3 regions of the Micromonospora sp. DT227 genome follow, and region 1 is predicted to be linked to each of the others. Evidence: riboswitches for the same ligand, from Rfam matches in the RefSeq annotation. Region 1 holds a riboswitch; each other region holds the start of a gene.

Region 1 (6,977 bases):
AGCGCCTGGCGCTGTTCACCGATCCGATGCGGATGCGGGAGGCGGTCCCGGTCGCGCGGGCCGCGGTGCGCGACTTCTTCGCCGACGCGCTTCCCGCGGTGCGCGAGCGGTTCGGTGGCCCGGTCGGATACGCCTCGATCCCCCTCGAAGGCGTCGACTGGACCCCGTTCGACATCATCGCCAGCGACGCCGGCTACCGCGACGCCACGAACGCGGCGGCGTTTCCGCAGAGCCTCGCGGCGGCGGTGGGCCAGGGCAAGCCGTACGCCGCCACGGAGTTCGGCTGCTGCACGTATCGGGGCGCCGCCGACGTCGCGGGCGCGACGGAACCGGTGACCTACGACGAGCACGGCCGGGCGGCGAAGCTCACCGCGACGCTGGAGCGCGACGAGGAGGGCCAGGCCCGCTACCTCGTCGACCTGCTGCGCGACTACGAGGCGGGCGGGGTGGAGGCGGCGTTCGTCTACACGTTCGCGAACCGGCACCTGCCCACCACCGAGGACCCGGAGCACGACTACGACCTGGCGGCCCGGGGCATCGTGCGCGTGCTGCCGGACGGCTCGTGGACACCCAAGGCCGCCTTCCACGCCCTCGCCGAGTACGGCCACGCCCGCGCGTCGAGCCGGTCGGCCGGCTAGGCGTCCGGCCCGCCGCCGTCCCGACGGCGGGGCCCCGCCGCCGGGACGGAACTGGCACTGTGGACGGATGACGGACATCGACGCCCGCCGGCCCCATCCCTTCTACCAGGACGCCGACGGCGTCAACCGGCCGCCCGGCCCGCACAAGCACCCCGACTACGCCCGGTTCGCGGCCGGCTCTCCGGTGGTGCCCATCGTCCGCCGGGTCGGCGGCGAACCGGTTCCGGCGCTGCTGATCTGCCGGTACGCCGACGTGCGCGAGGTGCTGCGCCGGCAGGACGTCTTCTCCCGGGCCGCCGCCGCGTACGCCGACGAGGTCGACGTGTCCGGCACCATGCTCGGCATGGACGGGGCCGAGCACGCCCGGGTGCGCGGCACCGTGAAGGACGCGTTCACCCGGCCGGCCGTCGACGGGCTGCGCGACGCGGTCCGCACCGCGGCCGAGGAGCGGCTCAGCGCGATGGTGGGCCGGGGCGCTCCGGCGGACCTGGTCCGCGACTTCGCCGTCCCGTTCGCGCTGGACGTGATCTGCGACCTGCTCGGCCTGCCGGCCGACGACCGGATGCGGTTCCGCCGGTGGGGCGACATGTTCCTCGGCGCCGGCGACCTGAGCCGCGAGGAGGCGGCCCGGTCCGCCGAGGAGATGGGCGGCTACCTGTGGGAGCAGCTCGAACAGCGACGCGACCGACCCGGCGACGACCTGCTCGGCCGGATCGCGACCGCCGCCGCCGACCAGCCGGTGGACGTCCAGATCAAGCTGCCGATCTCACTCGTGGTGGGTGGCTGGGAGACCACGGCCAGCTCGATCGCCACGTTCGTCCACGTGCTCCAGACCGAGCCGTACGGGCCGGCCGGCACCGGATGGGCGTACCTTCTCGCGCACCCCGAGCGGCTGGACGGCGCGGTCGCCGAACTGGAGCGGCTGCACTCCACCGCGAACGGCGACGAGATGCCGCGGCGGGTGATGGCGGACGTGACGCTGCCCAGCGGCGCCCGACTGGCGGCGGGCGACATCGTGGTCCCCTCGCACGACGCCGCCAACCGCGACCCGGCGGTGTTCCCGGACCCGGAACGGATGGACTTCGACCGCGCGCCCACGCCGCACCTGTCCTTCGGCCACGGCGCGCACTACTGCATCGGGGCCCACCTGGGCGCGCTGGAGGTCCGCACCGCACTCGGCCTGCTGCTGCGGGAGCTGCCCGGCCTGCGCCTCGCGGTGCCGCCGGACGAGGTGCCGTGGAAGCCGGGCCACGCCATCCTCGGCCCGGTCGCGCTGCCGGTCACCTGGTAGGCGCGGCACCCGGCCGTGGACCGGGCACGCGCTTGCATCTATACACTCGGTATATATACTGAGTGAATAAGCTGCCGAGGAGGATCACTGATGACCGAGACATCCGTCCCCGAACACGGCATGACCCGCCGCACCCTGGTCCGGGCCGCGTTGGCGGTGGGAGCCGGCGCGTCGATCGGCGTCGCCGGCCGCACGACGGCGGCCACGGCCCAACCGGGGCCGGCCCGGCTCACACTGCCCACACCGACCGGACCCCACCCGGTCGGCACCGTTGCGCTGCACCTGGTCGACCGGTCACAACCGGACCCCCTCGCCGGGCCGGGACGGTATCGGGAGCTGATGGTCAACGTCTGGTATCCGGCCCGGGACGTGTGGCGGCACCCCCGCGCCGAGTGGATGACCGCCGCGTCGCTACGTGCGCTACTGGAGTCCACCGGGTTCGATCCCGACGCGGTGCGGGCGCCGCTGACCGCCGGCCACGAGGGCGCGCCGGTGCGACGCGCCGCCCGTCGGCTGCCGGTGGTGGTCTACTCGCACGGCGCGGGCAGCCATCGATCGGACACCACCATCGTGGTCCAGGAACTCGCCAGCCACGGATACGCGGTGGTCACGGTGGACCACACGTACGACGGGCCCAGCGAGTTCCCGGACGGCCGGGTGACCGTCCGGGAGGACGACTACGACGCGACGCCCTGGACCTACACCCGCGACGTGCGGTTCGTGCTGGACCAGATCGCCGTCCTCGCCGCCGGCGGCAACCCGGACGTCGACCGTCGGCCGCTCCCGACCGGGCTGTGCACGGCGCTGGACCCGCACCGGATCGGCATGTTCGGTTGGTCGAAGGGGGGGACCGCGACCGCGCTCACCATGGGCACCGACCAGCGGGTACGCGCCGGGCTGAGCTTCGACGGCCCGATGCTGTCCCAGCCGCGGCCCACCGACCTGGACCGGCCGTTCATGCTGATGACGGCGGAGTACACCCGCGTCACGGAGCCCGCCGTCGCCGAGTTCTGGTCGCACCTGCACGGCTGGCGGCTCAACGTCCAGGCTGCCGGCGCGCTCCACCAGTCGTACGGCGACAACCAGTGGCTGGTGCCGCAACTGGCCCGGGTGATCGGGATGAGCGACGAGGAGCTCACCGGCTGGATCGGCACCCTCGACCCCGCCCGCGCGGTACGCATCCAACAGGCGTACCCGTTGGCCTTCTTCGACAGGCACCTGCGGCACCGGGGTCACCTGCTGCGCGGCCCGAGCCGCTCCTTCCCCGAGGTGTCGTTCGTGGCCTGAGCCGATCGGCGGGCGGCGGTGTCAAGCGGGGCCCCCTCCTCTACCGGAGGCGTTAACAAGGGGCCCCGCCTTCACCTCCCATCTGGTGTTGCCTACCGGCCATCACCGCCATATATGGTGTCCCCGCAGCTGGTTCGGCCGCGCCTGACAGGCGCGGCCGAGGCAAGAGGGAACCCGGTGGAAGTCCGGGACTGCCCCGCAGCGGTGAGTGGGAACGACCGCCGTCATCAGCACTGGGCCACCGGCCTGGGAAGCGACGGCCAGTAGGCGACCTTCGTGTCACGCCCGCGAGTCCGAAGACCTGCCAGCGCGCCGTGCGCTGCCGCGCGCGGCGGTCGAAGGTCGCGCGGGACGACCGACGCCAGCAACCGGGCCGGCCTGCGTGCCGTGCCCGTTGGCGTTCTCCCGCCGGCCGAGACCATCGGTGACAGCGAGGGAGAGGTCATGACGGTCGTGCAGGAGAGTCAGCGGTCCGGTGCCACCGGGCCGGAGCAGCGCCGGCTGGCGATGCGGGTCCGCAAGCGGGACGGCGACACCGAGCCGGTCGACGTCAACCGGATCGTCCGGGCGGTCGAGCGCTGGGTCGCCGACCTGGACGAGGTCGATCCGCTGCGGGTCGCCACCCGGACCATCAGCGGGCTCTACGACGGGGCGAGCACCGCGGAGCTGGACCGGTTGTCGATCCAGACCGCGGCGGAGCTGATCGGCGAGGAGCCGCAATATTCCCGGTTGGCGGCCCGGCTGCTGGCCGCGTACGTGGACGAGGAGGTCCGTGGGCAACAGGTGACGCGCTTCAGCGAGTCGATCGGGTACGCGCACGGGCTGGGGCTGATCGGTGACGACACCGCCGCGTTCGTGGCCCGCCACGCCGACGAGCTGGACGACGCCGTGGACCCGGCCGGTGACCTGCGGTTCGAGTACTTCGGACTGCGTACGGTGGCGGACCGTTACCTGCTGCGGCACCCGGAGTCGCGGCTGGTGGTGGAGACGCCGCAGTACTGGCTGCTGCGGGTGGCCTGCGGGCTGTCGCACGCCCCGGCCGAGGCGGTCGGTCTCTACCGGCTGATGTCCAGCCTGGCCTACCTGCCCAGCTCCCCCACGCTGTTCAACTCGGGCACCCGGCACACCCAGATGTCGTCGTGCTTCCTGGTGGACTCGCCCCGCGACGAGCTGGACTCCATCTACGAGCGTTACCACCAGGTGGCGAAGCTGTCGAAGTTCTCCGGCGGCATCGGCATCTCCTGGTCCCGGGTGCGCGGCCGGGGCGCGCTGATCCGGGGCACGAACGGGCGGTCGAACGGCATCGTGCCGTTCCTCAAGACGCTCGACGCCGGGGTGGCGGCGGTGAACCAGGGCGGCCGGCGCAAGGGCGCGGCCTGCGTCTACCTGGAGCCGTGGCACCCGGACGTGGAGGAGTTCCTGGAGCTGCGGGACAACACCGGCGAGGAGTCCCGGCGCACCCACAACCTCAACCTGGCCAACTGGATCCCGGACGAGTTCATGCGCCGGGTCGAGGCGGACGAGGACTGGTCGCTGATCGACCCGTCCGACGCGCCGGAGCTGCCCGACCTGTACGGCGAGGCGTTCGACGCCGCGTACCGGGCGGCCGAGAAGAAGGCGGTCCGCACGGTCCGGGCCCGTGACCTGTACGGGCGGATGATGCGCACGCTCGCGCAGACCGGCAACGGGTGGATGACGTTCAAGGACGCCGCGAACCGGCTGTCCAACCAGACCGGCGAGCCGGGCAACGTGATTCACCTGTCCAACCTGTGCACCGAGATCCTGGAGGTCAACGACGACGCCGAGACCGCGGTGTGCAACCTCGGTTCGGTGAACCTCGGCGCGCACGTCACCGCCGACGGGGTCGACTGGGAGAAGCTGCGGGCCACCGTGCGCACCGCGGTGGTGTTCCTGGACCGGGTGATCGACATCAACTACTACCCGGCCGCGCAGGCGGCGGCGTCGAATCCGCGCTGGCGGCCGGTCGGGCTCGGGCTGATGGGCCTCCAGGACGCGTTGTTCACGCTGCGCCTGCCGTTCGACTCACCGGCGGCGCGGGAGCTGTCCACCCGGGTGCAGGAGGAGATCCTGCTGACCGCGCTGGAGACCTCCGCCGGGCTGGCCGAACGGTTCGGGCCGCATCCGGCGTACCCGCGGACCCGGGCCGCGAAGGGTGACCTGCACCCGGACCTGTGGGGCGCGACGCCGACCCAGGTCGACAGGTGGGCGGCGCTGCGGGCGCGGATCGCCGCGTACGGGCTGCGCAACTCGCTGCTGGTGGCCATCGCGCCGACGGCCACCATCGCCTCGATCGCCGGCTGCTACGAGTGCGTCGAGCCACAGGTGTCGAACCTGTTCAAGCGGGAGACCATGTCCGGCGAGTTCCTCCAGGTCAACACGTACCTGGTGCGGGAGCTGAAGGCGCGCGGGCTGTGGACGCCGCAGGTCCGCGACCGGATCAAGCGGGCCGAGGGCTCGGTGCAGGGCGTCGCCGAGCTGCCCGCCGAGGTGCGGGAGCTGTTCCGGACCGCGTGGGAGCTGCCGCAGCGGGCGCTGATCGACCTGGCCGCCGCGCGGGCGCCCTACGTGGACCAGTCGCAGTCGCTGAACCTGTTCCTGAGCGCGCCGACCATCGGCAAGCTCTCCTCGATGTACCGGTACGCCTGGCGGTCCGGGCTGAAGACCACCTACTACCTGCGGTCGCGTCCGGCGACCCGGATCCAGCAGGCCACCGTGGCCCCGGTGCTCGCCCCGGTGCCCGCCCGCGACGACGAGGCGCTCGCCTGTTCCCTGGAGAACCCCGAGAGCTGCGAGGCCTGCCAGTGACCACGATGCCCGAGACCCGCCCGATGCTGCTCGACCCGGGCATGGACCTGACCCTGCGGCCGATGCGCTACCCGCACTTCTTCGACCGGTTCCGCGACGCCATCCGCAACACCTGGACCGTCGAGGAGGTGGACCTGCACGCCGACCTGGCCGACCTGGAGCGGCTCTCGCCGGCCGAGCGGCACCTGGTGTCCCGGCTGGTCGCGTTCTTCGCCACCGGCGACACCATCGTCGCCAACAACCTGGTGCTCAACCTCTACCAGCACGTCAACTCGCCGGAGGGGCGGCTCTACCTGTCCCGCCAGCTCTTCGAGGAGGCGGTGCACGTCCAGTTCTACCTCAACCTGCTGGACACGTACGTGCCGGACGAGCGGGAGCGGTTCGCCGCGTTCGCGGCGGTGGAGAACATCCCGTCGATCGCCCGCAAGGCGGAGTTCTGCTTCCGCTGGATCGACTCGATCCACGAGCTGCGGGAGCTGCGCACCCGGTCCGACCGGCGGGCGTTCCTGCTCAACCTCATCTGCTTCGCCGCGTGCATCGAGGGGCTGTTCTTCTACGGCGCGTTCGCCTACGTCTACTTCCTGCGGTCCCGGGGGCTGCTCAACGGGTTGGCCTCCGGCACCAACTGGGTGTTCCGGGACGAGTCGATGCACATGGCGTTCGCGTTCGACGTGGTGGAGACCGTCCGCGCCGAGGAGCCGGAGCTGTTCGACGCCGAGCTGGAACGGCAGGTCCGGGACATGCTCGCCGAGGCGGTCGAGTGCGAGGCGCAGTTCGCCGAGGACCTGCTCGACCAGGGCGTCTCCGGGATGTCGCCGGCCGACATGCGCGAATACCTGCAACACGTGGCGGACCGGCGGCTGGCGGCGCTGGGCCTCGCGCCGATGTACGGCAGCGGCAACCCGTTCGCGTTCATGGAGTTGCAGGACGTGCAG
Region 2 (6,977 bases), on a different contig from region 1:
GCTGTCCCAGCCCTGGGACTTCATCGTGATCCGTGACCGGGGCCTGCGCGAAGCGTTCCATCGGCATGTCCGTGCCGAGCGCGACACGTTCGCCGCCACCCTCGGCGTCCAGGACGCTCGACGATTCTCCGGCATCAAGATCGACGGCATCCTGGAGTCGACACTGTCGATCGTGGTGACCTACGACCCCGACCGTGGCGGCCCAGCGGTCCTGGGTCGCCACGCCATCTCCGACACCGGCCTGTATTCGACCTGTCTGGCCATCCAGAACCTCTGGCTGGCCGCCACCGCCGAAGACCTCGGCCTCGGCTGGGTGTCGTTCTATCGCGAGCAGTTCCTCCAGCGGTTGCTCGCCATCCCGGCCGGCATCCGACCCGTCGCCTGGCTCTGCCTCGGCCCCGTCACCCACCTCGAAGCGGTGCCCGATCTCGAACGACACGGCTGGCGCCACCGGCGCCCCCTGTCCGCGGCGATCCACCACGACCGCTGGAACCCCGCGTCCGCCACGAGGTGACGTCTCTGCCGCATGGGTAGGGGCAGCGCCGGACTGCCCCTACCCGCGCTACCTGATCGCTCTCGGTCAGCGGCGTGTTCGGGGCTGTGCGATCGAGACGGCCCGGGCGCCGGCGGAGCGCCGGTCCGGAGGGTCGTGACCCCGGCGGGGCGGCTGGGGGACTGATCGGCCGGTCTCGATGGTCCGGGCGACGGTTGCCCGTGGTGGAGTGGCGTTGACCGCAGGTCGTGAGGTGTGGCAGCATTCGCGGCCTGACGGCAGTGAAGGAAGCCGGTGCGATTCCGGCGCGGTCCCGCCACTGTCACCGGGGAGTGATCCCCCCTTGCGAGCCACGACCGTGCGTGCGCGGTTGGAAGGCCGGGGGTGAGCGTTGATCCGGGAGCCAGGATACTTCGGCCGTCGGACGTACCCCAGGGCGTGGACACCCGAGGAGGACCCGATGACGCACGGCATCTCTTTCATCGACGAACATCGTCATGATCCGCACGGTGGACGCTCCGCCGCACCCGTTGCCTGCCATGCCGCCGGTCGTGCCGGCGCACCCGGGACCGTGGACCCCCTCGGCCGGGGCGCGTGCCGCCAGCGTTGACCGCTCCCCGACCCGCGTCTCGGTGAGTCGCGCCGCGGGTCGCCGCACCCGCTGACGCCGCTCCCATCCCACTTCGCCCCGGTCGCCTCCGCGCGACCCCGGGTGTCACTCTCCGGAGTTTCTCGTGCGCATCCTGTTGCTGTCCACCGCCGACACCGACCTGCTGGCCGCCCGCGCCAGCGACGCCGACTACCGGCTCGCCAACCCCGCGCGGGTCGCCGCCGACGCGGTGCCCGCGCTCGTCGACGGCGTCGACCTCGCCGTCGTACGCCTGCTCGGCGGCCGGCAGACCTGGCCGGACGGGCTGGCCGCCGTGCTGGCCAGCGGCGTCCCCACGGTGGTGCTCGGCGGTGAGGCGCTGCCCGACGCGGAGCTGATGGCGGTCTCCACCGTGCCGTCCGGTGTGGTCACCCAGGCGCTCGCGTACCTGGTCGAGGGCGGCCCGGCGAACCTGAGCCGGCTGGCCCGGTTCCTGTCCGACCGGGTGCTGCTCACCGGCGAGGGCTTCGACCCGCCCGCGCCCACCCCGGCCTACGGCGTGCACGGCGATCCGGAGATCGTCCCCGGCCGGCCCACCGTGGGGATCGTCTTCTACCGGGCGCACGCGCTGGCCGGCAACACCGGCTTCGTCGACGTGCTCGCCGACGCGGTACGGGCCGCCGGCGGGAACCCGCTGCCGATCTTCTGCGGCTCGTTGCGGGGGTTGACCGCCGGCGCCGGTCCGCTCGGTCTCTTCGGCCGGTGCGACGCGCTGCTGGTCACCGTGCTCGCCGCCGGCGGAGCGGTGGCCGCTGACGCCTCCGGCGGCGGCGACGAGGACGCCTGGGACGTCGGCGCCCTCGCGGCGCTGGACGTGCCGGTGATCCAGGCCCTCTGCCTCACCAGCACCCGCGAGCAGTGGGCCGGCAGCGACGCCGGACTGTCCCCGCTGGACGCCGCCATGCAGGTCGCCATCCCCGAGTTCGACGGCCGGATCATCACCGTGCCGTTCTCGTTCAAGCGGATCGACGCCGACGGGCTCTCGGTCTACGCCGCCGACCCCGACCGGGCCGCCCGGGTGGCCGGCATCGCGGTCCGCCACGCCCGGCTACGGCACGTGCCCGCCGCCGACAAGCGCGTCGCGGTGGTGCTCAGCTCGTACCCGACCAAGCATTCCCGGGTCGGCAACGCGGTCGGTCTGGACACCCCGGCCTCCGCCGTCCGGCTGTTCGCGGCGATGGCCGACGCCGGCTACCACCTGGGTGACGCCCCGCCACCCGACGACGGCGACGCCCTGATCCACGCGTTGATCGCCGCGGGCGGCCACGACGTGGAGTGGCTCACCCCGGAGCAGCAGCGCGCCGCCGAGGCCCGGATACCGGGGCGTACGTACCGGCGGTGGTTCGACGAGCTGCCCGCCGCGCTGCGCGAGCGGATGCGGGAGCACTGGGGTGAGCCGCCCGGCGAGCTGTACACCGAGGGTGGGGACATCGTCCTGGCCGGCCTGCGCTTCGGCAACGTGGTGCTGCTGATCCAGCCGCCGCGCGGCTTCGGGGAGAACCCGATCGCCATCTACCACGACCCGGACCTGCCGCCCAGCCACCACTACCTGGCCGCGTACCGCTGGCTCGCCGCGCCGGTCGCCGACGGTGGGTTCGGCGCGGACGCCGTGGTGCACCTGGGCAAGCACGGCACCCTGGAGTGGCTGCCCGGCAAGGGCCTCGGCCTGGCCGCCGACTGCGCCCCCGACGCGGTGCTGGGCGACCTGCCGCTGGTCTATCCGTTCATCGTCAACGATCCCGGTGAGGGCACCCAGGCCAAACGGCGTGCCCACGCCGTCGTGGTCGACCACCTGGTGCCGCCGATGGCCCGCGCCGAGACCTACGGGGACCTGGCCAGACTGGAGCAACTGCTCGACGAGTACGCCACCGTGCAGGCCCTCGACCCGGCCAAGGCGCCGACCGTGCGGGCGCAGATCTGGGACCTGGTCTGCGCCGCCGAACTGCACCACGACCTGCACGCCGAGGCGATGCCCGACGCCGACGACTTCGACGACTTCGTGCTGCACCTCGACGGCTACCTCTGTGAGGTCAAGGACGTGCAGATCCGCGACGGGCTGCACGTCCTCGCCGCCGCCCCCACCGACGAACCGCGGGTCAACCTGGTCCTCGCGGTGCTACGCGCCCCGCAGGTCTGGGGCGGCGCCCGTGCCCTGCCCGGCCTGCGGCAGGCGCTCGCCGGCGCGTACGGTCTCGACGAGCAGGCGCTGCTCGCGTCGCCGGGGCGGCGGATGGCCCTGCCGGCCGCGCTGACCGAGGTCGTGGACGGGCCGTCGGTCACCGCCGCCGACGCCGTCGACCTGATCGAGGCGCTGGCGCGCCGGCTGGTGGTCGGCATGGAGACCCTCGGCTGGGACGCCGACGCGGTCGAGGCGGTGGTCGCGGAGGTGACCGGCCGGGCCGTCCCGGACGCCGCCGCGGTGCTCCGCTTCGCCGCCACCGAGGTGGTGCCCCGCCTGGCGCGGACCACCGACGAGCTGACCAACACCCTCGGCGCCCTGGACGGCCGGTTCGTGCCGCCCGGCCCGTCCGGCTCTCCCACCCGGGGGCTGGTCAACGTGCTGCCCACCGGTCGCAACTTCTACTCGGTCGATCCCAAGGCCATTCCCAGCCGCAACGCCTGGGACGTCGGCACGGCGCTGGCCGACTCGCTGCTCGCGCGGCACCTCGCCGACACCGGCGCGTACCCCCGGTCGGTGGGGTTGTCCGTCTGGGGCACCAGCGCCATGCGGACCCAGGGCGACGACATCGCCGAGGTGCTGGCCCTGCTCGGCTGCCGACCCGTGTGGGACGACCGGTCGCGGCGGGTCACCGGTGTCGAGGTGGTGCCGACCGCGGAACTGGGCCGGCCCCGCGTCGACGTCACGGTCCGCATCTCCGGGTTCTTCCGCGACGCGTTCCCGCACGTGGTGGCGCTGCTCGACGACGCCGTCCGGCTTGTGGCCGCGCTGGACGAACCGGACGCGGAGAACTTCGTCCGCGCGCACGTCGCCGCCGACCTGGCCGAGCACGGCGACGAGCGGCGGGCCACCGCCCGGATCTTCGGCTCCAAACCGGGCGCGTACGGCGCGGGACTGCTGCCGCTGATCGACGCCCGAACCTGGCGCAGTGACGCCGACCTCGCCGAGGTGTACGCGGTCTGGGGTGGCTACGCCTACGGCCGGGGTCTCGACGGGCGGGAGGCGCGTGCCGACATGGAACGCTCGTTCGCCCGGATCGCGGTGGCCGTGAAGAACCAGGACACCCGCGAGCACGACATCGTCGACTCCGACGACTACTTCCAGTACCACGGCGGGATGGTGGCGATGGTCCGCCATCTGACCGGCGCCTCGCCGGAGGCGTACGTGGGTGACTCGGCGATGCCGCACGACGTGCGCACCCGGACGCTGGGCGAGGAGACCCGGCGGGTGTTCCGGGCCCGGGTGGTCAACCCGAAGTGGATCGCCGCGATGCGCCGGCACGGCTACAAGGGCGCGTTCGAGCTGGCCGCCACCGTGGACTACCTGTTCGGCTACGACGCCACCGCCGGGGTGGTCGACGACTGGATGTACGAGCACCTGGCCGCCGCCTACGTCTTCGACGACACCACCCGTGACTTCCTGGAGCGGTCCAACCCGTGGGCGTTGCGCGGCATCACCGAGCGGCTGCTGGAGGCCGCCGACCGGGGGCTGTGGGCCGAACCGGAGCCGGCCACCCTGGACCGGCTCCGCGACACGTACCTCGCCAGCGAGGGTGACCTGGAGGAACGCGCATGAGCACCTTCCCGTTCAGCGCTGTGCTCGGCATGGCCGACATGCGGCTGGCGCTGCTGCTCAACGCCGTCTCCCCGGCGATCGGCGGGGTGCTGGTGCGGGGCGAGAAGGGCACCGCCAAGTCCACCGCGGTACGGGCCCTCGCCGCGCTGCTGCCACCGGTGCGGCGGCTGGCGGGCTGCCGGTTCGGGTGCGATCCGGCCGCGCCCGACCCGGCCTGCCCGGACGGTCCGCACCCCGCCGGCGCCGCCGCCGAGACCGCGCCGGCCCGGCTGGTCGAGCTGCCGGTCGGCGCCGCCGAGGACCGGGTGGTCGGCTCGCTGGACCTGGAGCGGGCCCTCGGCGAGGGGGTACGCGCCTTCGAACCGGGCCTGCTGGCCGCCGCGCACCGCGGCGTGCTCTACGTCGACGAGGTGAACCTGCTGCACGACCACCTGGTTGACCTGCTGCTCGACGCCGCCGCGATGGGTCGCAACCACGTCGAGCGGGAGGGCGTCTCGGTCAGCCACGCGGCCCGGTTCCTGCTGGTCGGCACGATGAACCCGGAGGAGGGTGAGCTGCGCCCGCAGCTCCTCGACCGGTTCGGGCTCACCGTCGAGGTGGGCGCCAGCCGGGACCCGGCGGTCCGCGTCGAGGTGGTCCGTCGCCGGCTGGCCGCCGACGCCGACCCGGCCGGCTTCGCCGCCCGCTGGGCCGAGGCCGATGCGCGGACCGCCCGACAGGTGGCCGCCGCCCGGCAACGGCTCGCCCGGGTGCGACTGCCGGACTCCTCGCTGCGCCAGATCGCCGAGGTCTGCGCCACGTTCGACGTGGACGGGATGCGCGCCGACATCGTCACCGCCCGTACCGCGATGGCGCACGCCGCCTGGCACGGGCGGGACCGGGTGACCGTCGACGACGTCCGGGTGGCCGCCCGGCTGGCCCTGCCGCACCGGCGTCGCCGCGACCCGTTCGACACTCCCGGTCTGGACGACAAGCGCCTCGACGAGGCGTTGCAGCGCGCCCAGGACGAGCACCCCGATGACCCGGACGACGGCGGCGACGGCGACGGCGACGGCGACGGCCCGCGGGGCGGCGGTCCGGGCGGTTCCGGCGGTCCGGGCGGTCCGGGCGGTTCCGGCGGTCCCGGCGGTCCTGGTGGGGCGGCGGGGGACGGGCCCGGCTTCGGCGGGGGCGGCCCGGACGGGCGCGGCGGAGACCCGGCGGCCGGGGACGGTCGTGGTCCCGACGGGGCCGGCCCGGGGCGGCACGGTTCCGGCGGGCGCGACACCGTCGACGCCGAGCGTCGTGGACCCGACGCCGACCGAGGCGGACCCGACGGAGAGTCGTTCGCCGGGGACAGGTCGCACGGTCCCGCCGGACGGCCGGCGGACGGCCGGCCCGGGTGGGCCGACGGCGGCGGGCCTGGCGACGACGACGAGCGTCGTGACCGGCCGCGTCCGGGCGACGCCGCCGCCGGTCAGTCGGTGGCCGTACCCCGGGGTGGGCTGAAGGCGCGGCTGCTCACCGCGCCCGGGGTGGGGGACGGGGTGCCCGGTCGGCGATCCCGCGCCCGCACCGGGCGGGGCCGCACCACGGGCGCCCGGGTGCCGGCCGGTCGGGTGACCGCGCTGCACCTGCCGGCCACGGTCCGCGCGGGCGCGCCGCACCAGGCGGCCCGGGGTCGGCTCACCGGTCCGCTGCGGCTGCGCCCGGACGACGTGCGCGAGGCGGTCCGCGAGGGACGCGAGGGCAACCTGGTGCTGTTCGTGGTGGACGCCAGCGGGTCGATGGGCGCTCGCGAGCGGATGACGGCGGTCAAGGACGCCGTGCTCGCCCTGCTCACCGACGCGTACCAGCGGCGGGACAAGGTGGCGGTGATCGCCTTCCGGGGCGACCGGGCTCGCACCCTGCTGCCGGCCACCTCGTCGGTGCTGACCGCCTCGATCCGGCTGGCCGAGATGTCCACCGGTGGGCGTACCCCGCTGGCCGAGGGCCTGCTCGCGGCGGCCGACCTGCTGCGCCGGGAACGGCTGCGCGACCCGAAACGCCGCCCCCTGGTGCTCATCGTCACCGACGGTCGGGCCACCGCGGGCCGGCGCCCG
Region 3 (6,977 bases), on a different contig from region 1:
CAGCGGGACCGCCCCCGGCGGAAGGGGTCCCCCGTGAACGGCGTCGAGCCCGGCACACCCTGCTGGACCGACCTGGCCACCCCCGGACTGGACGACGCGAGACGGTTCTACCCGCAACTGTTCGGTTGGACCGGGCGGATCTCCACCGTGCCGGACGCCGGCGGCTACACCGTCTTCCTCAAGGACGGCAAGGCCGTCGCCGGGGTCGGCCCGCCGGCCACCCCGGACCAGGTGCCGGTCTGGTCGACGTACGTGGCCACGGACGACGCCGACCTGGTCGCCACCCGGGTCGCGGCGGCCGGCGGGCAGGTGGTCGTCGCCCCGTTCGACGTCGCCGCGCAGGGCCGGATGGCGGTGCTCGCCGACCCGGCCGGCGCGGTGTTCAGCGTCTGGCAGCCGATGGCGATGCGCGGCGCGGAGTTGTTCAACGCGCCCGGCGCGATGTGCTGGAACGAGCTGGTCACCCCCGATCCGGAGGGAGCCCGGGAGTTCTACGCGCTGGTCTTCGGCTGGCATCCCGAGGAACGGTCGACCGGGCCGGCCCCCTACATCGGATGGCGCTGCGGTGCCCGCATCGTCGCCGGCATGCTGCCGGCGGCCGAGCCGCTCCCCGCCGACCTGCCGGCGTACTGGACGGTCTACTTCGGGGTGGAGGACACCGACGCCACCGCGGCCCGCGCCGCCGAACTGGGCGGCACCATCCTCGTCCCGCCCCGGGACAACCCGGCCGGTCGCTCCGCCGCCCTCCGCGACCCCCACGGCGCGCTCTTCTCCATCTCCACCCTCCGCTGACCCGCACCACGCCGCGCCGCACCACGCCAATCCGCGCCGCGCCGCGCCGCGCCCGCACAGTTTCACGGAAAGCGTGGCTATTCGGCCGCGAATAGCCACGCTTTCCGTGAATCAGCAGGGGCGGGGTGGGGAGAGTGGGGCGGGTCAGTGGGGGCGGACGGGGACCACCAGGGGGCCGTGGTCGCCGGGGATGACCCGGACGTGGGCGCGGTAGTGGCGGGCGAGCAGGTCCTCGGTGAGCACCTCGGCGGGTGGGCCGGCGGCGGCCACCCGGCCCTCGGCGAGCAGCACCAGACGGTCGGCGTACTCGCCGGCGATGGAGAGGTCGTGCATGGTGGCGAGCACGGTCAGGTCGTGCTCGCGGCGGAGCTGGTCGACCAGTTCCAGCACCTCCTGCTGGTGCCCGATGTCCAACGCGCTGGTCGGCTCGTCGAGCAGCAGCAGGGTGGCGCCCTGGGCCAACGCCCGGGCCAGGAAGACCCGCTGCCGCTCGCCGCCGGAGAGCGTGGCCAGCTCGCGGCTGCCGAACCCGGCCAGGTCGAGCCGGTCCAGCACCTGGCGCACGGCGGCCAGGTCGGCGGCGGACTCCCGACCCAGCGGCGGCATGTGGGGCGTGCGCCCGAGCAACACGTAGTCGACGACCGCCATGCCGGCCGGCACCGCCGGTGACTGCGCCACGGTGGCCACCACCCGGGCCCGGTCGCGGCGGCGCAGCGCGCGGATCGGCGTACCGAAGAGGGAGACGGCGTCCGGCGCGGGCAGCAGGCCGCCGACGGCGCGCAGCAGCGTCGACTTGCCGGCGCCGTTGGGGCCGATGACGGTGACCCACTCGCCCACCGCGACGGTCAGGTCGACGCCGGCCAGGACCGGACTGCCGCCCAACTCGACCCGCAGGTCCCGGACCTCGACCGCGGCGGTCACGCTGGCCTCCCGGCGTGCGACTGCGGGGCTCGCAAACCCGGCTCACTCCTCGCGCTCACGCTGGTCCCCGGGGCGTGCGACTGCGGGGCTCGCAGACCCGGCTCACTCCTCGCGCTCACGCGCGCACCCCGCGGGCGGTGCGCAGGATCAGGACGAAGAACGGGCCGCCGAGCAGCGCGGTCACCACGCCGATGGGGATCTCGGCGGGTGCCGCGGCGGTCCGCGCGACCACGTCGGTCAGCGCCAGGAACGCGCCGCCGAAGAGCATCGACAGCGGCAGGATCACCCGATGGCTGGAGCCGGCGAGCAGCCGGACGGTGTGCGGCACGATGATGCCGACGAAGCCGATCAGGCCGGAGGCGGAGACCGCGGCGGCGGTGCCCAGCGAGGCGGCGGCGATCAGCAGGTAGCGGGACCGCTGCGGGTGCAGCCCGAGGCTGGTGGCCTCGTCGTCGCCGAGGGCGAGCACGTCCAGCTCCCGCCGGTGCGCCAGCACCACCACGGCGGTGAGCAGGAAGTACGGCAGGACCAGCAGCACGTCGTGCCAGCCAGCGGTGGAGAGCCGCCCGAGCAGCCAGGAGTACACCTGCTGGAGGCTGTCCGAGTGCGCTTGCAGCAGGTAGGTCTGCCCGGCGGCGAGGAACGCCGACACGGCCACCCCGGCCAGGATCAGTGTGGCCGGGGAGCGGTCCCGGCCGCCGGCGGCACCGAGCAGGTACGTCATCGCCACCGCGCCGAGCGAGCCGACGAACGCGGCGAGCGGGACGGTGACCGGCAGGCCGGTGAGCGCCCCGCCGGCCCCGGCGCCGAGCACGATCGCCGCGGTGACCGCGAGCCCGGCCCCGGCGGCCACGCCGAGCAGGTACGGGTCGGCCAGCGGGTTGCGGAAGACGCCCTGGTAGCAGCCGCCGGCCAGGGCGAGCAGCGCGCCGACGAGCAGACCGAGCACGACCCGGGGCAGGCGCAGCTCGGTGACGATGGCGACCTCCTGCTCGGTGAGGCCGCTGTCCAGGTGCACGCCGGGCAGCAGGTTGAGCAGTTCCGCCGCGACGCTGGCGGGCGGCAGGCTGACCGGGCCGAACGAGACGCCGGCCACCAGCGCGACGAGCACCGCCACCAGGCCGGCGAGCAGCCAGCGGGTGCGCAGCCCGGCCGGCCGGGCCGGAGCGTCGGCGTGTGCCGCGCCCCGGCGGGGGCGCGGCAGCCGGCCGGCCGGCCGGGACGCGTCGGGCGTCCCGGCCGGCACGGGGTCCGCCGGTCGTACGGCCACGGTCAGGCCGGAACCTTGGCGGTGGCGTCGACGATCGCCTTCAGCAGGTCGACGACGCGCGGGCCCCAACGCGAGGCGATGTCGTCGTCAAGCGCCACGACCTGGTTGTTCTTGACCGCGGTGAGGCCGGCCCACCCGCTGCGCGCCTTGACCGTGTCGGCGCTCTGCTGGCAGCACTTGGTGTCGGCCAGGAAGACGAAGTCGGGGTTCGCCTTGACGATGACCTCCTGGGAGAGCTGCGGGTAGCCGCCGCTCTTGCCGCCGGCGTCGGCCGGGTCGGCGATGTTCTCCAGCCCGGCGAGCGCGTAGATGGTGCCGATGAACGTCTTGCTGGTCGCGGTGTACAGCTCCGGGCCCAGCTCGTGGTAGTAGGTCAGCTTCTCGGCGCGCTTGGGCAGGTCCTTGGTGAGCGCGGTGATGTCGTCCTTCATCTTCCGCACCACGGCGTCCGCCTCGGCCGGGTGGCCGGTGAGCTTGCCCAGGTCGGTGAGCTGCCGGTACGTGTCGTCGAGCGTGGTCGCGGCCGGGGTGAGCAGGACCGGGATCTTCAGCGCGACGAGCTGGCTGGCGATCTTGTTGGTGTCATTGGTGATCACCACCAGGTCGGGGCTCTTCGCGGCGATCGCCTCGGCGTTCGGCTGGTAGCCGGAGAGGTCGGTCTTCGGCGCGTCCGCCGGGTAGTTCGACTGGTCGTCGACGGCGGCGACCTGCTTGCCGGCGCCGATGGCGAAGAGCATCTCGGTCGAGGTCGGCGACAGCGAGACGATCTTCTCGGGGCGCTTCTCCAGCGTCAGGTTGCCCACGCTGGCGGGGAACGAGCCGCCGGACGCGCCGGGGGCGGGGGCGTCGGTCGAGGTCTTCTCGGCACAGCCGCCGAGCAGCAGCACGCCGGCCGCGAGCGCGGTGGCGAAGAGCCGAGGGGTACGTCGGGTCACAGGTCCTCCTGTCGGTCGAGGAGCGTGGTGCTTCGCCGACAGGCTGGAAGGGCCCCGTCCGCGAGGCGCCCTTCCTCGAAGGCGCGTGTCGCGACCGGGCCGCAGGCGACCTGGCTCGTCCCACGTCCGTCGGCGCCGGCGGGAGGCCGACGCCGACCGTACGGGGCATCACAGTTGCGGGACAGCGCCGGTTTCGCACCGGCTTCGCTGTGGCACGGTCGGTGACACCGTAGCGCACGACCAGCGGAGATCACCCGGACGGGCGGGGTGGGCGGGGACCCCGGTGGGGGTGGAGCCGGGGTCCCCGCCGCCGGGTGAGGTCAGCAGTACTGGCTTTGCTTGCCGATCGCCCGGTACGGGCAGTCGGCGTACTCGGAGAGCGTCAGCACGGCGTCCCGGTTGCGCGAGGTCTGCGCCGGGATCACCTCGTCGGGCGGGTAGAAGCCGCCGCCGGAGGCCGAGCCGGGGTACATCTCGAACGTGTACGCCCAGATCTTGTGGGCGCCCCACATCCAGTCGATGCTGGTGCCGTCCGCGATGTAGAGGTCGCTGGACTGCTCCGGGGTGTAGCCGTTGCTGGCCGCCATCTGCTGGCCGATGGTGGCGAACGTGTTGTACTGGTCGGCGGTCATCCCGGTGGCGGTGTTGCTGTACGTGTAGCCGTACGGCCAGAGCACCAGCTGGGAATAGGTGTGGAAGTCGATGTTCGCCTTGATCTGCTGCACCCCGCCGACGACCCGGCTGTTGACGAAGTTGCGCAGCGCGGCGGTCTCCGGGGCGGAGAAGGCGGACGGGCCGCGGTAGGTGTCCGACGACTTCGTGCCGGACGAGCCGCCGCAGCAGCCCCACTGGTAGCTCCAGTTGCGGTTCAGGTCGGTGCCGACGTACGTGGAGCCGCTGTTGGGCTGCCGGTTCTTCCGCCAGGAGCGGTAGGAGCCGGTGGCGATGTCGTACTCGCTGCCGTCCGGGTTGACGGTGGGCACGATCCAGATCTCCCGGGAGTTCACGATGCCTGTGATCCGGGAGTCGGTGCCGTAGTTGTCGGTGAACAGGTTGAGCAGGTAGATCGCCATCTCGACGGTCAGGTGCTCGCGGGCGTGCTGCTGGGCGTTGAACAGGATCTCCGGTTCGCTCTCGTCGGTGCCGACGTTGTCGGAGATCTTCACGGCCATCAGGTCCCGGCCCTGGTAGGACGTGCCGATGCTGAGCTTGCGGGCGATGCTCGGGTGGTCGGCGACCACCTGGTTCACCACCGCGGTCAGCTCGGCGTAGTCGTGGTAGTTCGAGTCGGCGGGCGGGAACGCGTACGCGGTCGCGCCGCCGGCCGGCGCCGGGGCGACGTCCTTCTCCAGCCGGAAGCCGAGCCGGGTGATCGCGTTCGCCTCGGCGGTGGTGGCCGTGACGTGCAGCACGCCGTGTTCGGAGTAGTCGATGGCGGCGCCGGTGCGGGCGACCGCGGTGCGGTCGGCGACGGTGCGTGGGCCGAGCACCCGGTAGGCGACGGCGGCCGACTCGCCGGCCCGGTCCGGGTCGGGGCGGGCGGCGGCCGGCCCGGCGGCGGCGGTGACCAGGATCAGGCCGACGGCGGCGACGAACGCGAGCCGGCGGCGCAGCGGGGACGTGCGGAGGGCCATGGACAACCTCCTCGGGGTACGGGGAGATCCCGTTGTCCGCACACTCCACCAGCAGTCACATGGTCATATCAACATCCGTCGTTGTCATGAACCATCCCGACCTGATCCTCACGTCGGCAATGATTTTCCATGGCTGAACATCTGGCGAAACTTCCCGCCAAGGACGACAGTGAACGGCAACGATGCCGTTTCCCCGTGGAGCTGCCATGTTCGGAAGACCCCTGCGCACGGTCGCCCTCGCCGGCCTGACCGCGCTCACCCTGCTCGGCACCACCGCACCCGCCCAGGCCAACGGCCCCCGGCCGGGCGTCACCCACGACGAACAGATCACCTTCCAGGAGTTCTCCCGCTACCCCGACTGGCGTACCGGCACGCACCAGGGCACCCGCGCCGTGCCCGGCCGCCAGCCGGCGCTCACCATCGCCCGGCCCGCCGGCACCACCGACTTCACCGACGAACACACCGGCGCCACCCGCACCTGGGAGTACGCCACCTGGACCTCACCCGAGCGGCGGATCGGGTTCGACGCCACCGAGCTCGTCGCGTCCTGGAACGCCAGCACCCCCGCCGGCACCTGGATCCAGGTCGAGCTGCACGGCACCTACAACACCGGGGCCCAGACCCCGTGGTACGTGATGGGCCGCTGGGCCTCCGGCGACCAGGACATCAAGCGGGCCACGCTGGACGGTCAGGGTGACCCCTGGTCGAGCATCTGGACCGACACGTTCGCCGTCGACGACGCCTCGGCCGGGGTGCTGCTGCGCTCGTACCAGCTCCGGCTGACGCTCTACCGCGCGCCCGGACAGGCCGCCGCGCCGCAGGTCCGGATGGTCGGCGCGATGGCCTCGAAGGTGCCGGACCGGTTCACCGTCACGCCGAGCCGGGGCGGCATCGCCTGGGGCACCGAGCTGGCCGTGCCCCGCTACTCGCAGAACGTCCACATCGGCGAGTACCCGGAGTACGACGGCGGCGGCGAGGCGTGGTGCTCGCCCACCTCCACCGAGATGGTGGTCGAGTACTGGGGACGCAAGCCCTCGGCCGAGGACACCGCCTGGGTCGACCCCGCCTACGCCGACCCGACCGTCGACCACGCCGCCCGGATGACCTACGACCACGAGTACGACGGCGCCGGCAACTGGCCGTTCAACACCGCGTACGCCGCCGGCTTCCCCGGCCTGGAGGCGCGCGTCACCCGCCTGCACTCGCTGGACGAGGCGGAACGGTTCATCAAGGCCGGCATCCCGGTGGTCACGTCGCAGTCGTTCCTGGCCGAGGAGCTGGACGGGGCGAACTACGGCACCTCCGGGCACCTGTTCGTGATCGTCGGCTTCACCGCCGACGGCGACGTGATCGTCAACGACCCGGCGTCGTCCTCGAACGAGGCGGTGCGCAACGTCTACAAGCGCGAGCAGTTCGAGCAGATCT

Evidence for each region. A riboswitch is a leader RNA that binds a small molecule or an ion and turns the genes downstream of it on or off. The one in region 1 is predicted to bind cobalamin.
Region 2: it holds a riboswitch for cobalamin, as region 1 does, so the genes downstream of both, cobN (cobaltochelatase subunit CobN) here and ACLQ2W_RS13610 (ribonucleoside-diphosphate reductase subunit alpha) in region 1, are expected to answer to the same signal.
Region 3: it holds a riboswitch for cobalamin, as region 1 does, so the genes downstream of both, ACLQ2W_RS03790 (ABC transporter substrate-binding protein) here and ACLQ2W_RS13610 (ribonucleoside-diphosphate reductase subunit alpha) in region 1, are expected to answer to the same signal.

What each region holds. Positions count from the first base shown of each region.
Region 1 covers NZ_JBNCLA010000003.1:287,577-294,553, forward strand. The annotation lists gene ACLQ2W_RS13595 (hypothetical protein) at 1-638, shown strand, start outside; gene ACLQ2W_RS13600 (cytochrome P450) at 706-1,929, shown strand; gene ACLQ2W_RS13605 (alpha/beta hydrolase family protein) at 2,020-3,216, shown strand; cobalamin riboswitch at 3,330-3,539, shown strand; gene ACLQ2W_RS13610 (ribonucleoside-diphosphate reductase subunit alpha) at 3,661-6,042, shown strand; gene ACLQ2W_RS13615 (ribonucleotide-diphosphate reductase subunit beta) at 6,048-6,977, shown strand, end outside.
Region 2 covers NZ_JBNCLA010000011.1:138,587-145,563, forward strand. The annotation lists gene bluB (5,6-dimethylbenzimidazole synthase) at 1-514, shown strand, start outside; cobalamin riboswitch at 778-907, shown strand; gene cobN (cobaltochelatase subunit CobN) at 1,228-4,896, shown strand; gene ACLQ2W_RS29410 (VWA domain-containing protein) at 4,893-6,977, shown strand, end outside.
Region 3 covers NZ_JBNCLA010000001.1:764,279-771,255, reverse strand. The annotation lists gene ACLQ2W_RS03805 (VOC family protein) at 34-792, shown strand; gene ACLQ2W_RS03800 (ABC transporter ATP-binding protein) at 937-1,713, opposite strand; gene ACLQ2W_RS03795 (FecCD family ABC transporter permease) at 1,829-2,917, opposite strand; gene ACLQ2W_RS03790 (ABC transporter substrate-binding protein) at 2,986-3,918, opposite strand; cobalamin riboswitch at 4,002-4,171, opposite strand; partial or broken gene ACLQ2W_RS03785 (M14 family metallopeptidase) at 4,242-5,552, opposite strand; gene ACLQ2W_RS03780 (C39 family peptidase) at 5,759-6,977, shown strand, end outside.